DNA from 3 places in the Streptomyces sp. LE64 genome. Region 3 is predicted to be linked to each of the others. Evidence: predicted binding sites of a transcription regulator. Region 3 holds the regulator's gene; each other region holds the start of a gene.
What was found. Region 3 encodes HrcA, which represses chaperone genes, less so after heat shock. Its sites were predicted from a motif close to TTNGCACTCNGNNNNNCNGAGTGCNAA; they were not measured.

Region 1 (5,299 bases), 630 kb from region 3:
GGGCGACTGCGCAGGTCAGCGCGGATCGGTCGACGGCCAGCACCCGGATGCCGGCCCGGGCCAGGGCCAGGGCGTCGCCGCCGATGCCGCAGCACAGGTCGGCCACTGAGGTGACGCCCAGGGCCCGCATCCGCCCGGCGCGGTAGGCGGCCACGCTGGTGCGGGTGGCCTGTTCCACCCCGTCCGGGGTGAAGAACATCCGGGCCGCGTCCTCGGCCCCGAACTTGGCCACCGCCCGTTGCCGCAGCCGGGCCTGCGCGAGTGCGGCGTTCACCAGTTCGGCGGGGTGGTCGCGGCGCAGCCGGGTGGCGACGGCGAGTTCCCGGGCGGGGTCGGTGTCGCGGACCTCGTCCAGCAGGGCGCGGCCCTCGTCGGTGAGGAGCGCGGCGAACTGCGCCTCGGGCGCGGGGCAGGGGTCGGTGGTGCTCACCGGGCCATTGTGGGCCAGTCGGTGGATGGTCCGGGGGCGGTGGCGGTGTCGACCCGGGGTGCGCCGGGGCCGCTGACAGGATGCGGCCCCATGCGACTAGTAAGACAAAACGAACAAATTACCCGCGAGATGCGCGGGCGCATCGGTCGCGCGGAGCGCCGGTCCCTGCGCCCCGAAGCGCCTGCCCGAGCCGAAGTGTCCCCGCGCCCGGAAGCGTCCCCGCGCGCCGGCTCGGGCGCACCCCGGCGGATTCGCCCCCGGGCGCTCGCCCGAGCGCTCGTCGCCGTCCTCGCCCTCGGCGTCACCGCCACCACCGTCGCGGGTTGCGGCACGGGACCGGCCGAGCCGGCGAAGCCCGCCGCCTCCGCCTCCGGGCAGCCGGGCGGCGCCCCCGGCGCGAAGGGCGCGAAGGGCGCGAAGGAGGCCGTCGAGGACCCCGCCGTCGTCCGCAAGCGCACCGTCGAGGCGGCCCGGCTCGCCACCGCCAAGCGCTGGGGGCTCGCCAAGCCGCCGCTCCTCGCCCCGCCGCCGCCCGCGGTGAAGCCGAGGATCACCACCCGGGACGGGTTCGAGGTCGAGGGGCAGGAGGGCCTGCCGCCGGTCTTCACCACCATCCCCACCAGGGACAAGGTCGTCTTCCTCACCATCGACGACGGCGCCGACAAGGACCCGGCGCTGATCAGGATGATGGAGGAACTCCAGGTCCCGTACACCGCGTTCCTCAGCGACTACCTGGTCAAGGAGGACTACGGCTACTTCCGCGCCATGCGCGACGCCGGGGTCACCCTCAACAACCACACCCTGACCCACCCCTACCTGCCGGGCCTGTCCTACGCCCAGCAGAAGCAGCAGATCTGCGGCATGCAGGACGTGATCCAGAAGCAGTACGGGACCCGGCCCACCGTCTTCCGGCCGCCGTACGGGAACTACAACGCCGACACCCTGCGCGCCGCCGAGTCCTGCGGCATCCGACACGTGCCGCTCTGGAACGAGGAGGTCTTCGCCGACCGCTGGGAGTACCGCGAGTGGGACCGCAGCCTGCACCCCGGCGACATCGTGCTCACCCACTTCCGGGGCCGCGGGGACTGGGGCGGCAGCATGCCCGACGCCATGCGCCGCTTCCTGAAGCACGTCACCGACCAGGGCTACGCCGTGGCCAAGCTGGAGGACTACCTCTGACGGGGCGGGACCGCCGGCCCCAGGAGGCTCCCGCTCGCGGCCGAGCGGGCCGCCCGCCCCCGCGCGGGGAGCGTGCGGCGGAGCCCGAACGGACGGCGCGTTGGCACTCCGCTTGACCGAGTGCTAATCCCGGTCATAGTCTCGGCCCTGGCACTCTCCACCGGCGAGTGCCAATGCGACAGGCAGGTCCGGCACCCGCGACGACGGATCGACCCGGTCGCCACCCCAGACAATTGACCCCGTGAGATCTCCGAAGGGGGAGGTCGGATCGTGACGACCACCAGCTCCAAGGTTGCCATCAAGCCGCTTGAGGACCGCATCGTGGTCCAGCCGCTCGACGCCGAGCAGACCACGGCCTCCGGCCTGGTCATTCCGGACACCGCCAAGGAGAAGCCCCAGGAGGGCGTCGTCCTGGCCGTGGGCCCGGGCCGGGTCGAGGACGGCAAGCGCGTCGAGCTCGACGTCGCCGTCGGCGACGTCGTCCTCTACAGCAAGTACGGCGGCACCGAGGTGAAGTACAACAACGAGGAGTACCTCGTCCTCTCGGCCCGCGACGTGCTCGCGATCATCGAGAAGTAGTCACCGGGCGTCCCGAAACGCCCCGTGCTCGTGGAACGTGCCCCTGGCCCCGCGCGAAGCCGGGTGCCGGGGGCGCGTTCCGTTTCACCGCTTCCAGCAGTTTCTGAGAGGGCTGAACCGCTCCCATGGCGAAGATCCTGAAGTTCGACGAAGACGCCCGTCGCGCCCTTGAGCGCGGCGTCAACAAGCTTGCCGACACCGTCAAGGTGACGATCGGCCCCCGCGGGCGCAACGTCGTCATCGACAAGAAGTTCGGCGCGCCGACCATCACCAACGACGGCGTCACCATCGCCCGTGAGGTAGAGGTCGAGGACCCGTACGAGAACCTCGGCGCCCAGCTCGTCAAGGAGGTGGCGACCAAGACCAACGACATCGCGGGCGACGGCACCACCACCGCCACCGTGCTGGCCCAGGCCCTGGTCAAGGAGGGTCTGCGCAACGTGGCCGCCGGCGCCTCCCCGGCCGCCCTGAAGAAGGGCATCGACGCCGCCGTCAAGGCCGTCTCGGACGAGCTCCTCGCCACCGCGCGCCCGATCGACGAGAAGTCGGACATCGCCGCCGTCGCCGGTCTCTCCGCCCAGGACCCGCAGGTCGGCGAGCTGATCGCCGAGGCCATGGACAAGGTCGGCAAGGACGGTGTCATCACCGTCGAGGAGTCGAACACCTTCGGCCTCGAACTGGACTTCACCGAGGGCATGGCCTTCGACAAGGGCTACCTGTCGCCGTACTTCGTGACGGACCAGGAGCGCATGGAAGCCGTCCTGGAGGACCCGTACATCCTCATCCACCAGGGCAAGATCTCCTCCATCCAGGACCTGCTGCCGCTGCTGGAGAAGGTCATCCAGGCGGGTGGCTCCAAGCCGCTGCTGATCATCGCCGAGGACGTCGAGGGCGAGGCCCTGTCGACCCTGGTCGTCAACAAGATCCGCGGCACCTTCAACGCCGTCGCGGTGAAGGCCCCCGGTTTCGGTGACCGCCGCAAGGCGATGCTCGGCGACATGGCCACCCTCACCGGTGCCCAGGTCATCGCCGAGGAGGTCGGCCTCAAGCTCGACCAGGTCGGCCTGGAGGTGCTGGGTTCCGCCCGCCGGGTGACCGTCTCCAAGGACGACACCACCATCGTCGACGGCGCCGGCAACTCCGAGGACGTCGTCGGCCGCGTGGCGCAGATCAAGGCCGAGATCGAGAACACCGACTCCGACTGGGACCGCGAGAAGCTCCAGGAGCGCCTCGCCAAGCTCGCCGGCGGCGTCTGCGTGATCAAGGTCGGTGCCGCGACCGAGGTCGAGCTCAAGGAGAAGAAGCACCGTCTGGAGGACGCCATCTCCGCGACCCGCGCCGCGGTCGAGGAGGGCATCGTCTCCGGTGGCGGTTCCGCCCTGGTGCACGCCGCCAAGGTGCTGGAGGGCAACCTCGGCAAGGAGGGCGACGAGGCCACCGGTGTCTCCGTGGTCCGCCGCGCCGCGGTCGAGCCGCTGCGCTGGATCGCCGAGAACGCCGGCCTGGAGGGCTACGTCATCGTCTCCAAGGTCGCCGACCTGGAGGCCGGCCACGGCTACAACGCCGCCACCGAGGAGTACGGCGACCTGGTCAAGGCCGGCGTCATCGACCCGGTCAAGGTGACCCGCTCCGCGCTGGAGAACGCCGCCTCCATCGCCTCCCTGCTGCTCACGACGGAGACCCTCGTCGTCGAGAAGCCGGCCGAGGAGGAGGCCGCCGAGGCCGGTCACGGCCACGGTCACTCGCACTGAGCCGACGACCGGCGCGCACGCGCTGAAGAACGGGCCCCGGCCCGGCCCCCGTCGCGGGGGCCGGGCCGGGGCCCGCGTCGTCGGAGGCGCTACTGCGGCCCGTACTTGCGGCCGGTGGTGGACGTCACCCCGCCCAGCAACTGCCGCGGGGCCAGCTTGGCGAGCCCCATCAGTGCCTTGTACCGGGGATCGGGGACCGAGACCGTGCGCCCCCGGCTCAGGTCGGTCAGCCCGGTGGCGACCACCTTGTCCGCGTCCAGCCACATCCACCCGGGGATGTTGTCGGTGCCCATCCCGGCCCGCTCGTGGAACTCGGTGCGCACGAACCCGGGGCACAACGCCATCAGCCGCACCCCCGAGCCGGCCAGGTCCCGGGCCACGCCCTGGGTGAACTGCACCACCCACGCCTTGGACGCCCCGTAGGTCCCGCGCGGCAGGAAAGCGGCGACGGAGGCCACGTTCACCACGCCCCCGCGGCCCCGCTCCCGCATCGCCTCCGTGCCGGCCGAGGTGAGCCGCAGCACCGCTTCGCAGTGCACCTTCAGCATCGTCAACTCGTCGGCGAGCGGCACCTCCAGGTACCGGCCCCGGTTCCCGAACCCCGCGTTGTTGACCAGCAGGTCGACCGGACGGCGCCGGTTGCCCAACCGGGCGGCCACCGCCTCGATCCCCTCGTCGGTGGCCAGGTCCGCGCGGAGCACCTCGGCCTCCACCCCGTGCCGGTCGTGCAGTTCGGTGGCCTGGTCCCGCAGCCGCTCGGCGTCGCGCGCCACCAACACCAGGTCGTGGCCGTCCGCGGCGAGGCGCCGGGCGAAGGCCGCCCCGATGCCGGCGGTCGCACCCGTGATCAGAGCCGTAGTCATGGGGTCAGGTTACGGCGCGGTCGGTGCCCGGACGTCCCGCTGCCCGGGACCAAAGCCGTCTGGGGTCATTTCACTCGATATCCAAGGAAATCTTATGTTCCCGTACGATGGTGGGGTGATCGAAGCCCGCCATCTCCGCGTCCTGCGCGCGGTCGCCGCCACCGGCTCCTTCTCCGCCGCGGCCCGTGAACTGGGCTGCACCCAGCCCGCGGTCAGCCAGCAGATGAAGGCGCTGGAGACCTCCGCGGGCACCCCGCTGATCGTGCGTGCCGGTCGGGAGATGCGACTGACCCAGGCCGGCGGGGCCCTGGTCCGGCACGCCGCCGGCATCCTCGCCGGGCTCACCGCCGCGGAGGAGGAGGTCGCCGCGATCGCGGGGCTGCGCGCCGGCCGGGTCCGGCTGGTGTCCTTCCCGAGCGGTAGTTCCACCCTGGTGCCCGCGGCCCTGGCCGCGCTGCGCTCCGCGCACCCCGGCACCCGGGTCTCGCTGGTGGAGG
Region 2 (5,299 bases), 2.1 Mb from region 3:
CGAAGCCCCGCGCGCCCCGCTCGAACTGGGTCAGCTCGGGCCACAGCAGATGGTCCCGGGCCAGCCGCAACTGCGCCGTCCGGTAGACCGCCGCCGCCATCCGGCCCAGCGCCTGGCCGTCCTGGTGCCGGTGCCGGCGCACCCCCACGTCCACCTGCGCCAGGGCGTCCAACCCCACGCTGTGCAGGGCGTCCACCAGCAGCCCCAGCTCCACCCCGTACCCCACCGGGAACGGCAGCCGTTCCAGCAGCGAGCGCCGGGCCGCGTACTCCCCGCCCAGCGGCTGGACGAATCCGGCCAGCCGCGGCCAGTGCATGTTGAGCACCGGGCGGGCCAGCAGTTCGGTGACCCGGCCGCCCTGCCCCGCCCCCGCGGCGGGGGCGCCGCCGAACGGCCGGTCGTACATCGCCTTCACGAAGTGCACGTCCGGCTCGGTGAGCAGCGGGCCGAGGATGCCGCGGACGAAGTCCGCCGAGAACTCGCGCAGGTCCGCGTCCACGAAGCAGACCACGTCCCCCCGGGTGACCAGCAGCGACCGCCACAGCACCTCGCCCTTGCCGGGCAGCGCGGGCAGCCGCGGCAGGATCGCGTCCCGGTGCTCCACCCGTGCCCCGGCCGCCCCGGCCACCTCCGCCGTCCGGTCCGTGGAGCCGGAGTCGACCACCACCAGCTCGTCGACCAGGGGCGTCGGTCCGGCCATCAGCTCGGTGCGTATCACGGACACGATCTGGCCGACCGTCTCCTGTTCGTCCAGCGCGGGCAGCACCACACTGACCGTGGACCCCGAGGCCCGTTTCGCCGCGACGAGCTGGTGCGGCGGACGGTCCGCCACGGACCAGGAACGCCTGCTCAACCAGGACTCGACCTCTTCCAGCACGGTCAGTGGCTCCCTACTGTGACCCATCTCGCGGTGCGGACGGCTATCTCAACCGTCCTGGCCTTCGGTTACAGTCTTGAGCAACGCGCACGGCCGCCGCACGTCGGGTCCGCAGCGCTGACAACCGCATACCGCTCATCCAGAGGGGCAGAGGGACACGGCCCGTTGAAGCCCCGGCAACCCTCCAGTCGGTTCTCGTCGCCGCCGCCGAACGATCACGTCGATCACGGTGGACGGCCCGCGAGGCTCCCGACTCGGGAAGGTGCCAATTCCGTCTCGTGACGAAACGCGTCACGGGGAAGATGAGGAGAGAGGGCCTCGCCACCATGGCTGTTCAGACCGCCGCGTCCACCACCGACACCACCACCGTGGACCTGGGTCCCGCCGCGGCACTCTCCTGCCGGGAGTGCGGGGAGCGGTTCGCACTCGGCCCGATCTTCGCCTGCGAGCTCTGTTTCGGGCCCCTCGAAGTCGCCTACGACTTCCCGGTCGGCGACCCGGAGGGGCTCCGCAAGAAGATCGAGTCCGGCCCCGAGAACGTCTGGCGCTACGCCCCGCTGCTGCCCGTCCCCGCCGACGTGGCCAGCAAGCCCAACCTGAACCCCGGCTGGACGCAGCTCGTCAAGGCCGACAACCTCGCCCGCGAGCTGGGCGTCACCGGCCGGCTGTACGTCAAGGACGACTCCGGCAACCCGACGCACTCCTTCAAGGACCGGGTCGTCGCCCAGGCCGTCGAGGCCGCCCGCGCCTTCGGCTACACCACGCTCTCCTGCTCCTCCACCGGCAACCTCGCCGGCGCGGTCGGCGCCGCCGCTGCCCGCGCGGGGCTGCGCTCCTGCGTCTTCATCCCGCACGACCTGGAGCAGGCCAAGGTCGTCACCGCCGCCGTCTACGGGGGCGAACTCGTCGCCATCGAGGGCACCTACGACGATGTGAATCGTTTCTGCTCCGAACTGATCGGCGACCCGCTGGGCGAGGGCTGGGGCTTCACCAACGTCAACCTGCGCCCGTACTACGGCGAGGGCTCCAAGACCCTGGCGTACGAGATCTGCGAGCAGCTCGGCTGGGAGATCCCGGACCAGATCGTCATCCCCGTCGCCTCGGGCTCCCAGCTCACGAAGATCGACAAGGGCCTCCAGGAGCTGATCAAGCTCGGGCTGGTCGCCGACAAGCCCTACAAGATCTTCGGGGCCCAGGCCACCGGCTGCTCCCCGGTCTCCACCGCCTTCAAGGCCGGCCACGACGTGGTCCGCCCGCAGAAGCCCGACACCATCGCCAAGTCGCTGGCCATCGGCAACCCGGCGGACGGCCCCTACGTCCTCGACATCGCCCGGCGCACCGGCGGCGCGGTGGAGGACGTGGACGACGCCGCGGTCGTCGAGGCGATCTCGCTGCTGGCCCGGACCGAGGGCATCTTCGCGGAGACCGCGGGCGGCGTCACCCTCGGCGTCACCAAGAAGCTCATCGAGAACGGGCAGCTCGACCCGACGCTGACCACCGTCGCCATCAACACCGGCGACGGGCTCAAGACCCTGGACGCGGTCGCCGACCGGGCCCGTCCCACCGCGACCATCAAGCCGAACCTCGACGCCTTCCGTGCGGCGGGCCTCGCCACCGACTGAACCGCCACCCCCTCCCGCCCCCTGACGTCCCCGGGGCGGGAGGTCGCGAAACTCCCCCCGCCCTTCCCTCCACTTCTCTCCGGTTCTCTCCGGAAACGACCGGAAAGGTCTTCTCATGAGTGTCACCGTTCGCATCCCGACCATCCTGCGCACGTACACCGGCGGCCAGGCCGAGGTTCCCGCCGAGGGGGCGACCCTCAGCGAGGTCATCGCCGACCTGGAGAAGAACCACGCGGGCATCGCCGGTCGGGTCCTGGACGACCAGGGCAAGCTGCGCCGCTTCGTCAACGTGTACGTGAACGACGACGACGTCCGCTTCGAGCAGGGCCTCGCCACCGCCACCCCGGACGGCGCGGGCATCTCGATCATCCCGGCCGTCGCCGGCGGCTGAGCCTCCGCCGGGGCTGACGCTCCGTCATCACCTCGACCCCCTCCGCAAGAGAAGCGGAGGGGGTCATTCATGAGGATTGAACGCGGTAGGGTTGGGGAAATGGCTCGCGCATTTGTACTTCACACATATGACTTCTCAGCCGCGCGCCGACAAGAAGCAGCCAAAGAGCATTACCGAATTGGCCCTTTCATCACATTTGACCGGCCCGAGTTGCCCTGAATTCGCGCCGGTCATCCGTGTTTCTCCGAGCAGCCGCTCCCGGATTTCTCGTCCAGTTGACCTGTTGCAGACGGCAGTTGGACAGATACATTCAGCGGCGGTCGACGCGTTCCGGCGCACACCCCCAACCGTTGGGGGGTGGAGGTCTGACCCGGGCCCGCGAAGTGCGGTCCTGTGCAAGGGCCAGTAATAGGGGAGTTAGGCATGGCTCAGGGCACCGTCAAGTGGTTCAACGCGGAGAAGGGCTACGGCTTCATCGCGGTCGACGGTGGTGCGGATGTTTTCGTCCACTACAGCGCCATCCAGATGGACGGGTACCGCACCCTCGAAGAGGGTCAGCGGGTCGAGTTCGAGATTTCGCAGGGTCAGAAGGGGCCGCAGGCCGACATGGTCCGTTTGGCCGTCTGACGCCGGCGTCGACTGGCTGCGACGTTCCGGAGGGTCCGCACCCCACAGGGTGCGGACCCTCCGTACTGTCCGCCCCCGCCCGCCCCCTGTCGCGCCCCCGCGCCCCGGCGGCACCGTTCCCGCATTCGGTCGCGCCCCGGTCGTGCTTCGGTTGGCCGAACCGCCCTGACCTGCACGGAAGCGATGGCGGCGGTATCTCGCAAGGGCAAGCCGCTTGCACTCGCACCGGTCGAGTGCTAATCATTGGCGTTAGCACTCTACGAGTGAGAGTGCTACGAAGGACCGGGTCGGTGAGGCCCGCGGACCGGGCGGGGGCATCCTCCACCCGGTGTCGCAGGTCGTCCGTCGCGGGCGCCAGCGCGGTCCGAACCATCCGCTCCCACGCCGTAAGGGCGCGGGTAGGACCCCCTTCAGTCCGGGAGGACCACTTCACATGGCCAAGATCATCGCGTTCGACGAGGAGGCGCGGCGCGGCCTTGAGCGCGGTATGAACCAGCTCGCCGACGCCGTCAAGGTCACCCTCGGCCCCAAGGGCCGCAACGTCGTCCTTGAGAAGAAGTGGGGCGCCCCCACGATCACCAACGATGGTGTCTCCATCGCCAAGGAGATCGAGCTCGAAGACCCCTACGAGAAGATCGGCGCCGAGCTGGTCAAGGAGGTCGCGAAGAAGACGGACGACGTCGCCGGTGACGGCACGACGACCGCGACCGTCCTCGCCCAGGCGCTGGTCCGCGAGGGTCTGCGCAACGTCGCGGCGGGCGCCAACCCGATGGCCCTCAAGCGCGGCATCGAGAAGGCCGTCGAGGCCGTCTCCGCCGCCCTGCTGGAGCAGGCCAAGGACGTGGAGACCAAGGAGCAGATCGCCTCCACCGCCTCCATCTCCGCCGCCGACACCCAGATCGGCGACCTCATCGCCGAGGCGATGGACAAGGTCGGCAAGGAAGGCGTCATCACCGTCGAGGAGTCCCAGACCTTCGGTCTGGAGCTGGAACTCACCGAGGGCATGCGCTTCGACAAGGGCTACATCTCGGCGTACTTCGCCACCGACATGGAGCGTATGGAGGCGTCCCTGGACGACCCGTACATCCTGATCGCCAACTCCAAGATCGGCAACGTCAAGGACCTGCTGCCGCTGCTGGAGAAGGTCATGCAGTCCGGCAAGCCGCTGCTGATCATCGCCGAGGACGTCGAGGGCGAGGCCCTGTCGACCCTGGTCGTCAACAAGATCCGCGGCACCTTCAAGTCCGTCGCCGTCAAGGCCCCGGGCTTCGGCGACCGCCGCAAGGCCATGCTCGGCGACATCGCCATCCTGACCGGCGGCGAGGTCATCTCCGAGGAGGTCGGCCTCAAGCTGGAGAACGCGACCCTGGACCTCCTGGGCCGCGCCCGCAAGGTCGTCATCACCAAGGACGAGACCACCATCGTCGACGGTGCCGGTGACACCGACCAGGTCGCCGGTCGCGTGAACCAGATCCGCGCCGAGATCGAGAACTCCGACTCGGACTACGACCGCGAGAAGCTCCAGGAGCGCCTGGCGAAGCTCGCCGGCGGCGTGGCCGTCATCAAGGCCGGTGCCGCCACCGAGGTGGAGCTCAAGGAGCGCAAGCACCGCATCGAGGACGCCGTCCGCAACGCGAAGGCCGCCGTCGAGGAGGGCATCGTCGCCGGTGGTGGCGTGGCCCTGCTCCAGGCGTCCGCCGTCTTCGACAAGCTGGAGCTGGAGGGCGACGAGGCCACCGGTGCCGCCGCCGTCAAGCTGGCCCTGGAGGCCCCGCTCAAGCA
Region 3 (5,299 bases):
CCAACTCGCCGTGGACGTGCGGGTACCGGAAGTACGCAGACTGAGTCACCTGATCACCCTAGGCAGGGGTGGGTCTCCCGGTCAGCGGTTTCGATCACTTCGGGCCAGCTCAGGGGCGTTTCGGTGCCCGCTTCGGCTCGGTTTCCGATGGCTCCCGGACGGCGTCAGTCCCAGCGGCCGGTGCGGCTGAGCACCAGCGCGGTGGCGACGGTGCCCGCGGTGGAGGTGCGCAGCACGCTGGGGCCCAGTCGGTACGCGCCCGCCCCGGCCTCGGTGAACGCCGCCAACTCCTCCGGGGAGACGCCGCCTTCGGGTCCGACGACGAGGACGATCTCGCCCCGTGCGGGGAGTTCGGCGGTCGCGAAGGGCTCGCTGCCGTACTCGGGGTCCTCGTGCAGGACGGCCGCGAAGTCGGCGGCCGCCAGCAGGGCGGCGACCTGCTTCGTGGTCATCGGCTCGGAGACCTCGGGGAAGCGCACCCGCCGGGACTGCTTGCCCGCCTCGCGGGCGGTGGAGCGCCACTTGGCGAGGGCGCGGGCACCCCGGTCGCCGCGCCACTGGGTGACGCAACGGGCGGCGCTCCAGGGGACGATCGCATCCACGCCGGTCTCGGTCATGGTCTCGACGGCGAGTTCGCCGCGGTCGCCCTTGGGCAGCGCCTGGACCACGGTGACCCGCGGGTTCTCCACGGGTTCCTCGGAGTAGGAGGAGAGGAGGACGATCAGTCGGTCCTTGCCCTCGGAGCCGATGACCGAGCAGTCGGCCCAGCGGCCGAGGCCGTCGGTGAGGACGACGTCCTCGCCGGGGCGCAGCCGCTTCACGGACACCGCGTGGCGACCCTCGGGCCCGTCGAGGACGTACCGTCCGCCGGGCGCCGCGAAGCTCTCGTCGAAGGGGGGTACGACGAAGACGGGTGCGGTCATGCGGTCCTCCCGTGGGCCAGGACGTCCGCGGCGTCCTCGATCTCGGCGGTCAGCGTCTCGACCAGTTCCCCGGCCGGCAGTTCGCGGGCGAGCCGGTGCCCCTGCCCGGCCCAGAGTGCCATGCCCTGCGGGTCGACGGCCTTGGCGGCGGCCTTGCGCAGCGGTGCCGTCAGGTGGTGCACCTGCGGGTAGGCGGCGGGGGCGTACGGCCCGTGTTCGCGCAGGAAGCGGTTGACCAGGCCGCGGGCGGGGCGACCGGTGAAGGCACGGGTGAGTTCGGTGCGGACGTACAGCGGGTCGGTGAGGGCCTGTTTGTGCATGAGGTGGGCACCGGACTCGGGGGTGGGCACGAAGGCGGTGCCGAGTTGGGCGGCGTCCGCCCCGGCGGCGAGGGCGGCGGCGATCTGGGCGCCGCGCATCAGCCCGCCGGCGGCGATGACGGGTATTCCCACCTGGGCCCGGATCAGGGGCAGCAGGGTGAGCAGGCCGATGCCGGCGGCGTCGTTGTCGAGGCTGTCGCGGTGGGTGCCCTGGTGGCCGCCGGCCTCGACGCCCTGGGCGATGACGCCGTCCGCGCCGGCCCACTCCACGGTGCGGGCCTCCTCCGGGGTGGTGGCGGTGACCAGGGTGAGGGTGCCGACCTTGCGCAGGGCGTCGATGACCTCGCGGGTGGGACAGCCGAAGTGGAAGGAGACCACGGGCACCGGGTCGTCGAGGAGGATCGCCAGCTTGGCGTCGTAGCCGTCGTCGCGGCCGTGGTCCGGGTCGCCGAGTTCGACGTCGTACCAGGTGGTCTCGCCGGCGAGTTGGTGGCCGTAGACGGCGACGACCGCCGGGTCCGCGTACTCCGGTTGGGGCATGAACACGTTCACCCCGAAGGGTCGGCCCGTCAGGCTCCGCAGCTGTTTGATCTCCTGGTACATGCCGTCCGCCGTCTTGTATCCGGCGGCGAGGAAGCCGAGTCCGCCCGCATCGGACACCGCAGCGGCGAGCTGCGGCCGGGACACCCCACCCGCCATGGGTGCCTGCACGATCGGGCGCGAAAAGAGATCGGTCAGCGCGGAGGACATGGACGCATGTTGTCACGTCCGCCACACAAGTCCGAATCCAGCCGTACATTTGGCATATTCGGCCGCCGGTACTCCTCTACATATCGGCCACGAGGGGCCGCTGTCGCTGGTCAGTGGCGTACTTGAGGATTGGACCAGCCGCACAGCGGCGATTGTCGGCCACTCCCCTGCTCCACACGGGTGTTGACAAGAGTGCGCCCCTCGCTTCCGGGCCTCGGAAGGAGGGGCGCACCTCACGGAGCGTGGCGACCGCACTACGGTCAACGGCCGTTGAACGCGTCCTTCAGCCGGGAGAACAGGCCCTGCTGACCTGGCTGGAACTGACCGGTCGGTCGCTCCTCGCCGCGCAGCTTCGCCAGCTCCCGCAGCAGCCGTTCCTGTTCCGGATCGAGCTTGGCGGGGGTCTGCACCTCGACGTGGACGATCAGGTCACCGCGACCGCCGCCGCGCAGATGGGTCACCCCGCGACCGTGCAGCGGGATCGACTGGCCGGACTGGGTGCCGGGCCGGATGTCGATCTCCTCCAGGCCGTCCAGCGTCTCCAACGGCACCTTCGTCCCCAGCGCGGCGGCCGTCATCGGGATGGTCACCGTGCAGTGCAGGTCGTCGCCGCGCCGCTGGAAGACCGCGTGCGGCAGCTCGTGGATCTCGACGTAGAGGTCACCGGCGGGACCGCCACCGGGGCCCACCTCGCCCTCGCCGGCGAGCTGGATGCGGGTGCCGTTGTCGACACCGGCCGGGATCTTCACGGTCAGCGTGCGGCGGGAACGGACCCGGCCGTCGCCCGCGCACTCGGGGCACGGGGTGGGCACCACGGTGCCGAAGCCCTGGCACTGGGGACAGGGCCGCGAGGTCATGACCTGGCCGAGGAAGGACCGGGTCATCTGCGAGACCTCGCCCCGGCCGCGGCACATGTCGCAGGTCTGGGCGCTGGTTCCGGGCGCGGCGCCCTCGCCGTTGCAGGTGGTGCAGACGACGGCGGTGTCGACCTGGATGTCCTTGGTGGTCCCGAAGGCCGCCTCGTCCAGCTCCACCTCCAGCCGGATCATCGCGTCCTGCCCGCGCCGGGTGCGGGAGCGCGGGCCGCGCTGGGACGCCGTGCCGAAGAAGGCGTCCATGATGTCCGAGAAGTTGCCGAAGCCACCCGCGCCGAAGCCGCCGGCGCCGGCGCCGCCCGACTGGGACAGCGGATCGCCGCCGAGGTCGTAGACCTGCTTCTTCTGCGGGTCCGACAGCACCTCGTAGGCGGCGTTGATCTCCTTGAACCGCTCCTGGGTCTTCGGATCGGGGTTGACGTCCGGGTGCAGCTCGCGCGCGAGCCTCCGGAACGCCTTCTTGATCTCGTCCTGGGACGCGTCGCGGCGCACGCCGAGTACGGCGTAGTAGTCCGTGGCCACTTACGACTCCGCCAGGATCTGTCCGACGTAACGTGCCACTGCGCGTACTGCTCCCATCGTTCCCGGGTAGTCCATGCGGGTCGGGCCGACCACGCCGAGCTTGGCGACTGCCTCGCCGCCCGAACCGTAGCCCACCGACACCACGGACGTGGAGTTGAGTCCCTCGTGGGCGTTCTCGTGACCGATCCTTACGGTCATGCCCGAATACTCGGCCTCGCCGAGGAGCTTGAGGAGCACGACCTGCTCCTCCAGCGCCTCCAGCACGGGCCGGATGGTGAGGGGGAAGTCATGTCCGAAACGGGTGAGGTTGGCGGTGCCGCCGATCATCAACCGTTCCTCCGTCTCCTCGACCAGCGTCTCCAACAGGATGGAGAGGACGGTCGAGACACTGCCCCGGTCCTCGGCGTCGAACACCTCGGGCAGGTCCTGCACCAACTGCGGCACGTCGGTGAAACGCCGGCCGGCGACCCGGCTGTTGAGCCGGGCCCGCAGATCGGCGAGGGAGGTCTCGCCGAAGGGGGCGGGACAGTCCACCATGCGCTGCTCGACCCGGCCGGTGTCGGTGATCAGGACCAGCATCACCCGGGCCGGGGCCAAGGACAGCAGCTCCACGTGCCGCACCGTGGAGCGGGTCAGGGACGGGTACTGCACGACGGCGACCTGTCGGGTCAGCTGCGCGAGCAGCCGGACCGTGCGGCCCACCACGTCGTCGAGGTCCACCGCGCCGTCCAGGAAGTTCTGGATGGCCCGGCGTTCCGGGGCCGTCATCGGCTTGACGCCGGCCAGCTTGTCCACGAACAGGCGGTAGCCCTTGTCGGTGGGGATGCGCCCGGCGCTGGTGTGCGGCTGGGCGATGTACCCCTCCTCCTCCAGCGCCGCCATGTCGTTGCGCACGGTCGCCGGGGACACGCCGAGGCTGTGCCGCTCGGTCAGCGCCTTGGAGCCGACCGGCTCCTCGGTGCCGACGTAGTCCTGGACGATGGCGCGCAGCACCTCCAGCCTGCGTTCGCTGAGCATCGCGCACCTCCAGCTCCGTCTGCCCCAGCGGTGGACCCGCCCGGCCCGGTGGACCGGAGCTTGGCACTCATCACCTTCGAGTGCCAGCGTCCCCAGCCAAGTGTACGGCCGGTGGGCGTGCCCGGAGCAAGGCCGTGACACGTGCGGCTGTCGCCGACCCGGGCGCGGGGACGGTGATCTAGCGTCGCGGCATGCGAACGACACGGGACATCGCCTGGACGGCGGAGGGTTGGGAGCGGATCGCTCCGCGGGTGGGACGGCGCAGGCTGCCCGGCTGGGACTGCACGGTCGGACTGGTGGCGGGCGAGCACGGCGCCCTGCTGGTGGACGCCGGGTCCACCCTGCGGGAGGGGACGGAACTGCGGGAGCAGACGGGGCGGCTGCTGGGCGGGCGGGGTGTGACGCACATCGCGCTCACCCATCCGCACTTCGACCACGTCTTCGGGGCGGCGGCGTTTCGGGACGCCGAGGTCCACGGGGCCGGCGGGCTCGGGACCGTCCTGGTGACCGGGCGCGAGGAGCTGCGGACCGATGCGGTGCGGCACGGGGTCGCCCCGGCGGAGGCCGCGGCGGCGGCCGGCGCGCTGCGCGCCCCCGGGTTCGAGGTGGCGGACGTGTGCGCCCTGGACCTGGGCGGCGTGTCGGTGGTCCTGGCGAACGTGGGCCCGGGGCACACCGGGCAGGACCTGGTCGTGGTGGTCGGCGACCGGTCCGACGGACGTCCCCCGGTGGTGTTCTGCGGCGATCTGGTCGAGGAGTCCGGCGAGCCCCAGGCCGGCCCCGACGCCTGGCCGGACCGCTGGCCCGGGGCGCTGGACCGGGTGCTCGCCCTCGGCGGTCCGCACGGGCGGTACGTGCCTGGGCACGGGGCCGTGGTGGACGCGGACTTCGT

Region 1: a site for HrcA is predicted at 1,710-1,736, ahead of groES (co-chaperone GroES). Genes of this name have one in related genera too.
Region 2: a site for HrcA is predicted at 3,767-3,793, ahead of groL (chaperonin GroEL). Genes of this name have one in related genera too.

Annotation. Positions count from the first base shown of each region.
Region 1 is NZ_CP199708.1:2,242,249-2,247,547, reverse strand. It holds gene ACSMX9_RS09925 (THUMP-like domain-containing protein) at 1-430, opposite strand, end outside; gene ACSMX9_RS09920 (polysaccharide deacetylase family protein) at 626-1,609, shown strand; gene groES (co-chaperone GroES) at 1,880-2,188, shown strand; gene groL (chaperonin GroEL) at 2,314-3,939, shown strand; gene ACSMX9_RS09905 (SDR family NAD(P)-dependent oxidoreductase) at 4,029-4,802, opposite strand; gene ACSMX9_RS09900 (LysR family transcriptional regulator) at 4,918-5,299, shown strand, end outside.
Region 2 is NZ_CP199708.1:3,661,229-3,666,527, forward strand. It holds gene ACSMX9_RS16645 (glucosyl-3-phosphoglycerate synthase) at 1-877, opposite strand, end outside; SAM riboswitch class I at 1,010-1,186, shown strand; gene thrC (threonine synthase) at 1,204-2,499, shown strand; gene ACSMX9_RS16655 (MoaD/ThiS family protein) at 2,615-2,890, shown strand; gene ACSMX9_RS16660 (cold-shock protein) at 3,314-3,517, shown strand; gene groL (chaperonin GroEL) at 3,951-5,299, shown strand, end outside.
Region 3 is NZ_CP199708.1:1,610,745-1,616,043, forward strand. It holds gene ACSMX9_RS07260 (S41 family peptidase) at 1-49, opposite strand, end outside; gene ACSMX9_RS07265 (16S rRNA (uracil(1498)-N(3))-methyltransferase) at 165-923, opposite strand; gene ACSMX9_RS07270 (nitronate monooxygenase) at 920-1,993, opposite strand; gene dnaJ (molecular chaperone DnaJ) at 2,254-3,390, opposite strand; gene hrcA (heat-inducible transcriptional repressor HrcA) at 3,391-4,407, opposite strand; gene ACSMX9_RS07285 (MBL fold metallo-hydrolase) at 4,599-5,299, shown strand, end outside.